Regions from separate parts of the Phreatobacter oligotrophus genome, predicted to be linked through region 2. Evidence: predicted binding sites of a transcription regulator. Region 2 holds the regulator's gene; the other holds the start of a gene.

What was found. The regulator LexA, encoded in region 2, represses DNA repair genes until DNA is damaged. The targets are predictions, from matches to a motif close to TGTTCNNNNTGTGTTCNG.
Region 1: a site for LexA is predicted at 3,767-3,784, ahead of C8P69_RS16480 (ATP-dependent helicase). Genes of this name have one in related genera too.

The regions. Positions count from the first base shown of each region.
Region 1 covers NZ_PZZL01000007.1:173,668-179,405, reverse strand. Annotated here, with positions in the region: gene C8P69_RS16500 (glycosyltransferase) at 1-1,244, shown strand, start outside; gene C8P69_RS16495 (PaaI family thioesterase) at 1,317-1,751, shown strand; gene C8P69_RS16490 (Hsp33 family molecular chaperone) at 1,756-2,727, opposite strand; gene C8P69_RS16485 (L,D-transpeptidase) at 3,042-3,665, shown strand; gene C8P69_RS16480 (ATP-dependent helicase) at 3,795-5,738, shown strand, end outside.
Region 2 covers NZ_PZZL01000004.1:130,052-135,789, forward strand. Annotated here, with positions in the region: gene C8P69_RS10400 (AMP-binding protein) at 1-917, shown strand, start outside; gene C8P69_RS10405 (DsbA family oxidoreductase) at 947-1,621, shown strand; gene moaC (cyclic pyranopterin monophosphate synthase MoaC) at 1,677-2,162, shown strand; gene C8P69_RS10415 (molybdopterin molybdotransferase MoeA) at 2,165-3,367, shown strand; gene lexA (transcriptional repressor LexA) at 3,473-4,171, shown strand; gene C8P69_RS10425 (ComEC/Rec2 family competence protein) at 4,176-5,738, opposite strand, start outside.

The sequences.
Region 1 (5,738 bases), on a different contig from region 2:
AGCTCTCGATCCTGCTGCTGGTCGAGGCGGACGATCCGGAGACGCGGGCCGCCATCGCCGCCTGCGCACCTGACCCGGCTGTCCAGGTCGTCGTCCTGCCGCCGGAGGGCCCGCGCACCAAGCCGAAGGCGCTGATGCTTGGTCTGGCCCTCGCCGATGGCGACCATGTCGTCGTCTATGATGCCGAGGACCGGCCGGGGCCCGGTCAACTCCGCGAGGCGGCTGAGACTTTCGCAGCGGCGGATGAGCGCCTGGGCTGCCTGCAGGCGCCACTCACCATCGTGGATGCGCCGGGGCTGTTGTCGCGTTTCTTCGCGGCGGAATACGAGGCGCTGTTCCGTGTGCTGCTGCCAGCGCTCGCCCGCTGGAACTGGCCCCTGCCGCTCGGCGGCACCTCCAACCATTTCCGCAGGTCCGCCCTGGTCGCGGCCGGCGGCTGGGACCCCTACAACGTCACCGAGGATGCCGATCTCGGCTTTCGCCTCGCGCGCCATGGCTTTGCGACGGGCACGATCACCACGCCGACCCGGGAGGAGCCGCCGGCGACCCTCGCCGGCTGGCTTGGCCAGCGCGCCCGCTGGTTCAAGGGCTGGATGCAGACGCTCGCCGTCCTTGCGCGCCGGCCGCTGCGCCTTCGCCGGGAGCTCGGCATAGGCGGCTGCCTGGCCCTCGGCGCGACGCTGGCCGGATCGTTGCTCGCCGCGCCCGTCCATCTCGTCGCGCTTGTGGCGCTGACGGCCGGCTGGGCGCTGCAGGGACCGCCGCCCTGGCTCGGCGCGGCGGCCCTCGTCTTTGCCGCCGGCTATGGCGGCAGCCTCGTCTTCCTCGCGGCCGGCCTGGTCCGGGGCGGGCGCTCCGGCCTGCTGCCGTGGCTGCCGCTCCTGCCCGTGGTCTGGCTCGCCATGGGCCTTGCCGCGCTGATGGCGCTGCGCCAGCTCTGGTCGCGCCCGTTCCACTGGGAGAAGACTGCCCATGGGGGCATTGTCTGGCCGGAGGATCGCCCCGCCGCGGGCCTCGCCACGCCCGGCGAGCAGGAGGTGCTGGAGCGGGTCCGCGTGCTGACCGAGGTGGCGCTGGCCAGCCGGCGGCACCAGCCGCGGGATGTTGCGGCGGCGCTGAGGCGGCACGCCGCGCGGCTCAGGCAGTCCGAGGCTTCACCGTCGATGGTAGCGGGGCTCGAGGCGATGGCCCGGGATCTTGGCGGGTCCGCCTCCCGTGCATCTCCGTCAATCGAACGAGGTTGAGCCCGTCTGTGCGACCTTGCCTCCGTCGCTGCGCCGCGACATGGTCCGCCGCCGTAACGAGGGGGCATAGGCATGAGCGAGGGTGAAGCACCGGCCGCGGTCCGACCGAGCGACCGCCACAGCGCCTTCCATCGCCTCATCGGTTGGGAGGTGGTGGAGTGGAGCGACGGCCACGCCGTCATGCTCTGCCCGGTGCGCGAGGAGTTCATGAACCGCGGGGGCGGCCTGCATGGCGGCCTCGTCGCGACGCTGATGGACTCGGCTGGCGGCTATGCGGCTCTGGGTGGCCCGCCGAAGGACCCCGATGCGGTCGACGGCCGCGGTGTCACCCTGTCGCTGACCGTGAACTATCTCGGCACGGCGCGGGAGGGCACGCTCAAGGTCACCGCCACCCGCACGGGCGGCGGAAAGAGCGTCGCCTTCGTCACCATCCGGTGCGAGGACGACAAGGGCAATCCGATCGCCGAGGGCGTCGGCACCTTCCGGCGATTCCAGCGGGAGGGCTGACGCCTCACTCCGCGAGGTCGAACTCGCCCGGCGCGAAGCGATAGCTCGTCGAGCAATATTCGCAGGTGACGGTGATCGCACCGTCCTCGACCATGTCGCGGCGTTCATCGCCCGAGAAGCTGCGGATGATGCCGTTGATGCGGTCGCGCGAGCAGGTGCAGTGCTCGCGCACGTCCTGCGCGTCGAACACCCTGACGCCACGCTCGTGGAACAGGCGGAACAGCAGCCGCTCCGGCGACAGGTTGCGGTCGACGAGCTCGTCGTCGCCGATCGTGTCGGTGAGGGCGCGCGCCTCGGCCCAGGCCTCGTCCGGCTCGGGGATGGCGGTGCCATCCGGGGCATCGCCCGGATCGAGGTCGCGATGGCCGGTCGAGGCCTTGGGCAGGTGCTGGACGAGCACGCCGCCGGCGCGCCAGGCGCGGGTCAGGCCCTCGTCGCCGGCGACGAACTCCTCGGCCGCGGCGAGGCGGACGCGGGTGTCGATCTGCTCGGACTGGCGGAAATACTGGTCCGCCGCCTTCTCCAGACCCTGGCCGTCCAGCGAGACGATGCCCTGGTAGCGCTGCATGTCGCCGCCCTGGTCGATGGTCATGACCAGCTGGCCGTCACCGAGGAGGGCGGCCGGCTCGGCATGGCCGGCGGCGATGGCGGCATCGACCGCCTCGGCATCGAAGCGGGCCAGTGCCCGGACGCGGTCAGGCGTGGCGACGTCGACCACCACCATGCGGACCGGGCCGTTGGTCTGCGTCTGAAGGATCAGCCGGCCGTCGAACTTGAGGCCGGAGCCGAGCAGCAGGGTGAGGGCGGTCGCCTCGGCGAGGACGCGGGCCACCGGCGCGGGATAGCCGTGACGATCGATCATGGTCGACACGGAGCGGCCGAGACGGATGACGCGGCCGCGCAGATCGATTTCTTCAACCTGGAAAGGCACGACAATGTCGTCGGCGCCGTGGGTGATGTCAGGTATCGTGGACATGCCGGCTATATGAGCCTTCCGGGCGCGGAATGCGAGAGGCAGATGCGGCGTGGAGCGGGGGCACTGCCGATCACGGGGCCGTGACCGTTCTCCGGAGAACTACGCAGGATTTTCAAGGGGCCCGGTCCGTCATGCCGGGTCGATCGTTGCGTCAGGGTCACACCCGCATGGCAAATCATGGCGCGACGGGGTGTGCGTCTGCCATGCCATTGCGCAGCGGTAGATGGTTACGCTCTATCGATTCGTCCGTTTCGCGACGGTCGGGTGCCACATGCCGTGCCGCCCACCGACGCGCACAACTTCGGGGTTCCCTCATGCGGCGCTTCTTGCCCGTTCTTGCTGCCCTTGCGGCGCTCGCCTTCTCCGGCGCAGCGTCCCAGGCGCAGACCGTCAATTTCGGCTATGGCGACCAGGTCATCTTCGACCCGGCCACCGGTGGCCCGATGACCATGCGCCCGCGGACCGATGGTGGCCCGCGTCCGTCGGCCGGCGTCTCGGCCATTCCGCGCGAGACCGTGCAGTTCTCCGGTCGCTATGCCCCGGGCACGATCGTCATCAACACCCAGGAGCGCCGCCTGTATCTCGTCCAGGCTGGTGGCACCGCCATCCGCTATGGCGTCGGCGTCGGCCGTCCGGGCTTCTCATGGGGCGGCAACCAGACCATCACCCGCAAGGCCGAGTGGCCGGATTGGCGTCCGCCGGCCCAGATGCTGCGCCGCCGCCCCGACCTGCCGCGTTTCATGGCCGGTGGTCCGGACAATCCGCTCGGCGCCCGCGCCATGTATCTCGGCTCCTCGCTCTACCGCATCCACGGCTCGAACGAGCCGCACACGATCGGTACCGCGGTGTCCTCGGGCTGCTTCCGCCTGACCAATGACGATGTGATCGATCTCTACAACCGCGTCCGTGTCGGTACCCGGGTCATCGTTCTGCGCTGATCGTGCCCCTCTTTCTGTTCGCGACAGGCCGGCGGCGACGCCGGCCTTTTGCATTTTCGGACCTCGGGTTGGCTTTGGGCGCCTGAGGCCCCATTTTGGACGAGAACCGAATCGGAACATTCCCCGCCCATGACCGACCCTGCCGCCTTCCGCCAGCCGAGCCTTGCCGAAAGGGCCATGGCCGCGCGTGGGCAGCAGGCGGCCGCCGCCTATCTCAGCGGGCTCAACCCGGAGCAGCGCGCGGCGGTCGAGACGCTGGATGGCCCGGTGTTGGTCCTCGCCGGCGCCGGCACCGGCAAGACGCGGGTGCTCACCACCCGCATCGCCCATATCCTCTCCCAGCGCCGCGCCTATCCCTCCGAGATCCTCGCCGTCACCTTCACCAACAAGGCCGCGCGCGAGATGAAGGAGCGCATCGCCCACCTCGTCGGCGAGGCGGTGGAGGGCATGCCCTGGCTCGGCACGTTCCACGCGACCGGCGTGAAGATCCTGCGCCGCCATGCCGAACTCGTCGGGCTGAAGCCGGGCTTCACCATCCTCGACACGGATGACCAGATCCGCCTGCTCAAGCAGCTCATCCAGGCCGAGAACATCGACGAGAAGCGCTGGCCGGCGCGGATGCTCGCCTCCGCCATCGACGGCTGGAAGAACCGCGCGCTGACCCCCGACAAGGTGCCGGCGGGCGAGGCGGCGTCCTATGCGAACGGCCTCGGCCTGAAGCTCTATGCCGACTACCAGGCGCGGCTGAAGGTGCTCAACGCCGTCGATTTCGGCGATCTCCTCCTGGAGGCCATCCGCCTGTTCCGCGAGAACCCGGAAGTGCTGGCGGAGTATCAGCGCAAGTTCCGCTTCATCCTCGTCGACGAGTACCAGGACACGAACGTCGCCCAGTATCTCTGGCTGCGGCTCCTTGCCCAGCGCCAGGAGGGCCGGCCGCAGAACATCTGCTGCGTTGGCGACGACGACCAGTCGATCTATGGCTGGCGCGGCGCCGAGGTCGACAACATCCTGCGCTTCGACAAGGACTTTCCGGGCGCCACCGTCATCCGGCTGGAGCGCAATTATCGCTCGACCGGCCATATCCTCGCGGCCGCCTCCCACCTCATCGCCCACAACGAGGGCCGCCTCGGCAAGACGCTGTTCACCGACGGCGAGGATGGCGAGAAGCCGACCCTGACCTCGGTCTGGGATTCGGAGGAAGAGGCGCGCTCGATCGGCGAGGAACTGGAGCAGCTGCAGCGCTCCGGCCACCTGCTGAACGAAACGGCGATCCTCGTCCGCGCCTCGTTCCAGATGCGCGAGTTCGAGGACCGGTTCATCACCATCGGTCTGCCCTACCGTGTCATCGGCGGCCCGCGCTTCTACGAGCGTCTCGAGATCCGCGACGCGCTGGCCTATCTGCGCTGCGTCGCGCAGGCCTCGGACGATCTCGCCTTCGAGCGCATCGTCAACACGCCGAAGCGCGGCCTCGGGGACGCGACGCTGCAGCAGCTCCACGACTTCGCGCGCGCGAACGGCGTGCCGCTCATGCAGGCGGCCCGCGTGCTGGTGGAGACCGAGGAGCTGAAGCCCAAGGTGCGCCGTGCGCTGAAGGACCTCACCGAGCAGTTCGACCGCTGGGCCGGACAGATCGAGGCCATGCCGCATTCCGAGCTGGCCCAGCTCGTGCTCGACGAGAGCGGCTACACGGAGATGTGGCAGAAGGACAAGACCGCGGAAGGTGCGGGGCGGCTGGAAAACCTCAAGGAGCTCGTGCGCTCCATGGAGGAGTTCGAGAACCTCTCGGGGTTCCTCGAGCATATCGCCCTCGTCACCGAGGCGCGCGGCGATGCCGAGACCGAGGACGCGGTGTCGATCATGACCCTGCACTCCGCCAAGGGGCTCGAGTTCGAGACGGTGTTCCTCCCCGGCTGGGAGGAGGGGCTCTTTCCCCACCAGCGCTCGCTCGACGAGAACGGCCGCGCCGGTCTCGAGGAGGAGCGGCGCCTCGCCTATGTCGGCATCACCCGCGCGCGGCGGCGGGCGAAGATCTATTTTGCCGGCAACAGGCGCATTCACGGCCTCTGGCAGTCG
Region 2 (5,738 bases):
AGATCGTGCCCTGGCTGATGGCGGGCGGCACGCTTGTCGCCCATCCGCCGCTGGCCCCCCGCATCATCCGCGACCGCCTCGCGCCCGATGGCGTCACCCATGCGGTCCTGCCCGTCGCGCTCGGCGAATACGTTGTCGCCGCGCCGCTGGCCGAACGGCCGCAGCTGCGGCACCTCGCCTTGCTGGCGCGCCGGCCGGTCTCGGCAGAGAGCTTCGCCGCCGCAGCCGAGGATGGCCTTGCGGTCGATGTGTTCTACGGCATCGGCGAGACGGCGGTCGCCCGCGGGCTGCGCGGCGCCGGCGGCGCCATCACCCTCGGCCACGACACGCACACATCCGGCAGCGGCCAGTCGCCCGTGCTCATCGAGACGCGCGTCGGTCCGGATGGCGAACTTGCCCTGCGCGGCGCCATGGTGCCGGTCCATGCCTTCCCGCCGGGCGCCGAGAACGGCCAGCCGCCCTTCTGGTCCACCGACGCGTCAGGCTTCCGCGCCACAGGCATGCCCGCTGCCGCTGACAAGGCGACCCGCAGCATCGCCATCGGATCACGCGAGGCCGGTGTCGTCTCCATCGGCGGACGCCGTTTCGCCGAATCCGCCATTCGCGGCGCCTATGCCGAGGCGGGCGGCGAGATTGCTCCCGTGATCCGCCCGGATCGGTTGCTCGGCGAGCGTGTCGCCGGGATCGTCGGCGATGGCCGCGCCATTGTCGGGCTCGCGGCGCGGCTGGTGGAAAGCGGGCTCACGCCCCTCGCCATTCCCGGCGGCACACGCCAGACCGGACAGCTCCCCTTCGAGGACACCCGGCCCAAGGAGACCGCCATCAAGGATCCCGAGGGCATCCTCGATCCGCTCGGCGACGCGCATTCCGCGCTGGCGCAACTCTTGAGCGTGGCGCGGGCCGCCGCGGGGTACTAAACTGGCGGCTTTCCTCCGGGAGCCCGCCCATGGACGCCACCCCTGCCCCCACCCTGACGATCGATGTCGTATCGGACGTCGTCTGCCCCTGGTGCTTCGTCGGCAAGCGGCGGCTCGAAAAGGCGCTGGAACTGGTTCCGGACATTGCGGTCGACATCCGCTGGCGGCCCTACCAGCTGGCGCCCGACCTGCCCGCCGAGGGTGAGCCGCGCAAGGCCTATATGCTCAAGAAGTTCGGCGATCCCGAGCGCATCCGGCAGATCCACGAGCGGCTGACCGGCATCGGCGCCGATGAGGGCATCGCCTTCGACTTCGACGCCATCGAGGTGGCCCCCAACACGCTGAACGCCCATCGCATGATCCTCTGGGCCCGCGCCGGCGGCGCGCAGGGCGCGGTGGTCGAGGCGCTGTTCAAGGGATTCTTCGTCGAGGGGCGCAATCTCTCCGATCCCGCCGTGCTCGCCGAGATCGGCGCTGACGCCGGCCTCGACCCGGCGCTTCTTGCCGAGCTCTTCGCCAGCGATGCCGATATCGAGCGGACCGAGCGCGACATCGCCTCGGCGCAGAAGATCGGCATCACCGGCGTTCCCTTCTTCATCGTCGGCGGTCGCTATGGCATTGCCGGGGCCGAGGATCCGCAGACGATCGCCGGCGCGATCCGGCAGGCCGCCGCCGAGCAGGCACAGCCCGCGGCCGCGAGCTGAACAACCCGCCGCGCGGCCCGTTGCGGCGCGCCGCGCCAGCGGCTAAGGGCAGGTCATGGCACAGGGAACGACGCTCACTCATCTGGACGCCAGCGGCCAGGCCAACATGGTCGATGTCTCGGCAAAGCCGGCGACGGACCGGACCGCCGTGGCGACCGGCCGCGTGGTGATGAAGCCCGAGACCCTCGCCATCGTGCGGGCCGGCGATGCCAAGAAGGGCGACGTGCTCGGCACGGCCCGCCTCGCCGGCATCATGGCGGCGAAGCGCACTCATGAACTCATCCCGCTCTGCCACCCCCTGCTGCTGACCAAGGTCGCCGTGGACGTGGTGCTGGATGAATCCCTCCCCGGTGTCCACGTGACCGCAACGGTGAAGGTCTCCGGCCAGACCGGCGTCGAGATGGAGGCGCTGACCGCCGTCTCCGTCGCCTGCCTCACCGTCTACGACATGGTGAAGGCCGTCGACCGCGGCATGCGGATCGAGGCGGTGCAGCTTCTCGAAAAGACAGGCGGCGCCTCCGGCACGTTCCGGGCGGAGTGACCATGGCCGGCCTCCTCCCCGTCGAAGAGGCCCTGGCGCGCGTTCTCGACGGCGCATCACCCCTTCCCGAGGAATGGATCCCGGTGGGCGATTGCGACGGCCGCGTGCTGACCCGCGATCTCCTGGCGTCCCGCAGCCAGCCGCCGGACGACATGTCCGCCATGGACGGCTATGCCCTCCGCGCATCCGACCTGCCCGGCCGCCTGACGGTGATCGGCGAGGCCGCGGCTGGGCGGGCCTTCGGCGGCGAGGTCGGGACGGGACAAGCGGTGCGCATCTTCACCGGTGCACCGATTCCGCCCGGCGCCGACGCGGTCATCATGCAGGAGGACACCGCACGCGACGGCGACGCTGTGATCATCGACCGCACGGCACGACCCGGCCAGTTCATCCGCCGCCGCGGCCTCGACTTCACCGCAGGGGTCAGCGTCCTGCCCGCGGGCACTGTCATGAACCCGCGCAGCCTCGCCCTCGCCGCCGCCATGAACCACGCATCCGTGCCGGTCCACCGTCGGCCGCGGGTCGCGATCCTCTCGACCGGCGACGAACTGGTGGAGCCCGGCACCGCGCCGGGCCCGAACCAGATCGTCTCGTCCAATGCCCTTGCCATTGCCGCGATGGCGCGCCGTGCAGGCGCGGACGTGACCCATCTCGGCATTGCCCCCGACCGGCTCGATGCAACCCTCGCCCGGGTGCGCCTTGCCCGCAGCGAGGGCCATGACATCCTCGTCACCTCCGGCGGGGCATCGGTCGGCGAGTACGACCTCATGCGGGACGTGATCCGCCACGAGGGCGGGGAGCTCGGCTTCTGGAAGATCGCCATGCGCCCCGGCAAGCCGCTGATGATGGCCGATCTCGGCGAAACGCGGCTGCTCGGCCTGCCCGGCAACCCTGTCGCCTCCTTCGTCTGCGCGATGTTGTTCCTCGAACCGCTCATTGCCCGCCTCGCGGGACGTGCCGTCGACGGACCGGCGACCGAGGCCGCGATTCTCGGTTCTGACGTCCCAGCCAATGACCTGCGCGCCGATCACCTGCGTGCCCGCTTGACCACATCGGCGGACGGCCTCGTCGCCACGCCCTTCCCGGTCCAGGACTCCTCGATGATCCGCGTCCTCGCCGAAGCCGACGCGCTGATCCTGCGCCCGCCCCATGCGCCGGCGGCCCGCGCGGGCGAGCCCTGCCGCGTCGTCCGCCTGCCGCGCTAGGCCTTCACGAAATCTCAACGGTTGCAGAACACACATAGAACAGATAGTGATTGTTCATGGTCTGTTCGTTCGATTCGGGCCGGTGACACTCAGGGGCGGTATCCGATGCTGACGCGCAAGCAACACGAGCTTCTTCGCTTCATCCAGGAGCGGCTGAAGGAGACCGGGGTGCCCCCCTCCTTCGACGAGATGAAGGAAGCCCTCGACCTGAAGTCCAAATCCGGCATCCACCGGCTCATCACGGCGCTAGAGGAGCGCGGCTTCATTCGCCGCCTGCCGAACCGCGCCCGCGCCCTCGAGATCATCCGCCAGCCCGAGCAGTCGGCCGGTCCCGCCACCGCCCGCGGCAAGTTCTCGCCGAGCGTCATCGAAGGCTCGCTCGGCCGCTCCCGGCCGCAACCGGTTGATGACGACACGGTCATGCCGGTCGCCGTGCCGCTGATGGGCCGCATCGCCGCCGGCGTGCCGCGCGAGGCGGTGGAGCAGCGCATCTCGACGGTCTCGGTGCCGCCGGAGCTCATCTCCCGCGGCGAGCATTACGCCCTGGAGGTGCGGGGCGATTCGATGATCGAGGCCGGCATCCTCGAAGGGGACATCGCCCTGATCCGCAAGGGCGACACGGCCGAGACCGGCGACATCATCGTGGCGCTGATCGATGACGAGGAAGCGACGCTGAAGCGGCTGCGCAAGCGCGGCACCTCCATCGCCCTCGAAGCCGCCAATCCAGCCTACGAGACCCGCGTTCTCGGTCCCGACCGGGTGCGCATCCAGGGCAAGCTCGTCGGCCTCATCCGCCGCTACTGACGGCTCAGCGCGGCGGCTCTGCGTCGCCCTCCTCGGGCATGTCGGCCGCCGGAGGCGGTGCAGGCGCTTGGGGTAACGCCGCATGGGGCCCTTGCAGCACCGGCGGCATCGCTCCCTTGGGCGGCGCCCGGTGCCAGGGTCGCGTCCCGTATGTGAGGCGTGCTGTCTCCACCTGCCATGATCCGGCCTCGTGGCGCAGCCGAAGGGCGCCGGTCGAGGGGATCGCCGAAAGGTTCAGCACCACGGCGCCGCACCCGTGCGGAACCGCGAAGCGCGTCACCACCAGCCGCGCCTCGCGGCAATCATCGGCCAGTGCATCGGGATGAAGCGGCACGGCGATGCGGCCGCCGCCCGCCAGCGGCATGGCGCAGCCGAGGCCGTCGCACCGCACCCCCTGTTGCAGGCTCTCCTCCGCCGCATTGCGCCGGTCGCCCTCCGCCAGCAGCCAGCGCTGGACGGCGAACCGGCTGCCGCGCCGCGAGACGACCCGGAGCGTTCCGTCCGGCGCGCGGGCGGCGACCGTCGTGCCGTCGCCGTCGACAAGCGCGAGCGGCGGCTTGCCATGGGGAGCGGCCGCGAGGCCGGCCAGCACCAGCGGCGCCCCGATCCAGCGCAGCGGCGTCGACAGCGCCGCGACCAGCACCAGCCCCAGCGACAGGACCAGCAGCGCGGACGGCCGGGTCTCCGGCACGATCACCTTGCCGCCCGGCCAGGAGGCGACCCATTCGACGATCCGCACGAAGAGGTCGACGCCCAGCCCCGCCAGGGCCCAGACCGGCTTGTCCCAGCCGAAGGGCCAGAGCATCAGCGCCAGGATCTCCAGCGGCATGACGAAGAACTCGATGACCGGGGCGCCGAGGAGGTTCCCGGCAACGCCGTAGAGATGCACCGTGTTGAAGTGGTGCGCCGCGTAAGGGGTCGTCGCGAGTGAGGCGACGAAGGAACTGGTCGCAAGGCCCGCGACCCCATTCGTGACCATGAGCAGCATGCGGCCGATGCCGGCTGGGGCATCGGCATGCGCCTCGGCGAAGGGCCGCAGCGACACATAGCCGGCAATGAGCGCCAGCGTTGCGGCGAAGGACATCTGGAAGCTCGGGCCGAGAAGGCTTTCGGGCGCGACGAGCAGCACGGCGAGCGCGGCGATGGCGAGCGTGCGCAGCGTCAGCGCGCCGCGGTCGAGCATGACGCCGAGAAGGACCACGGCGATCATGATCCACGAGCGCTGCGTCGCGACTTCGGCGCCGGAAATCACGAGATAGATGGTCGCCACCACCAGGGCGACGAAGGCGGCCCAGGCCTTGGCGCGGTGCCGCAGGGCGATGGACGGCACGAGGGCGAGGCCACCGCGCACGATGCCGAAGATGAGGGCCGCCACCAGCGCCATGTGAAAGCCGGAGATCGACAGGATGTGATAGGTGCCGGCCGCGCGCATGGCCTCGTTCAGGCCTTCCGGGATGCCGTCGCGCTTACCCGTCACCAGAGCATCGGCAATGGCGCCGGACGCGCCGGGGATGGCCGAGCGGATGCGGTCGCTGATCGCCTGGCGCACCGCGTCGAGCCTTGCCCG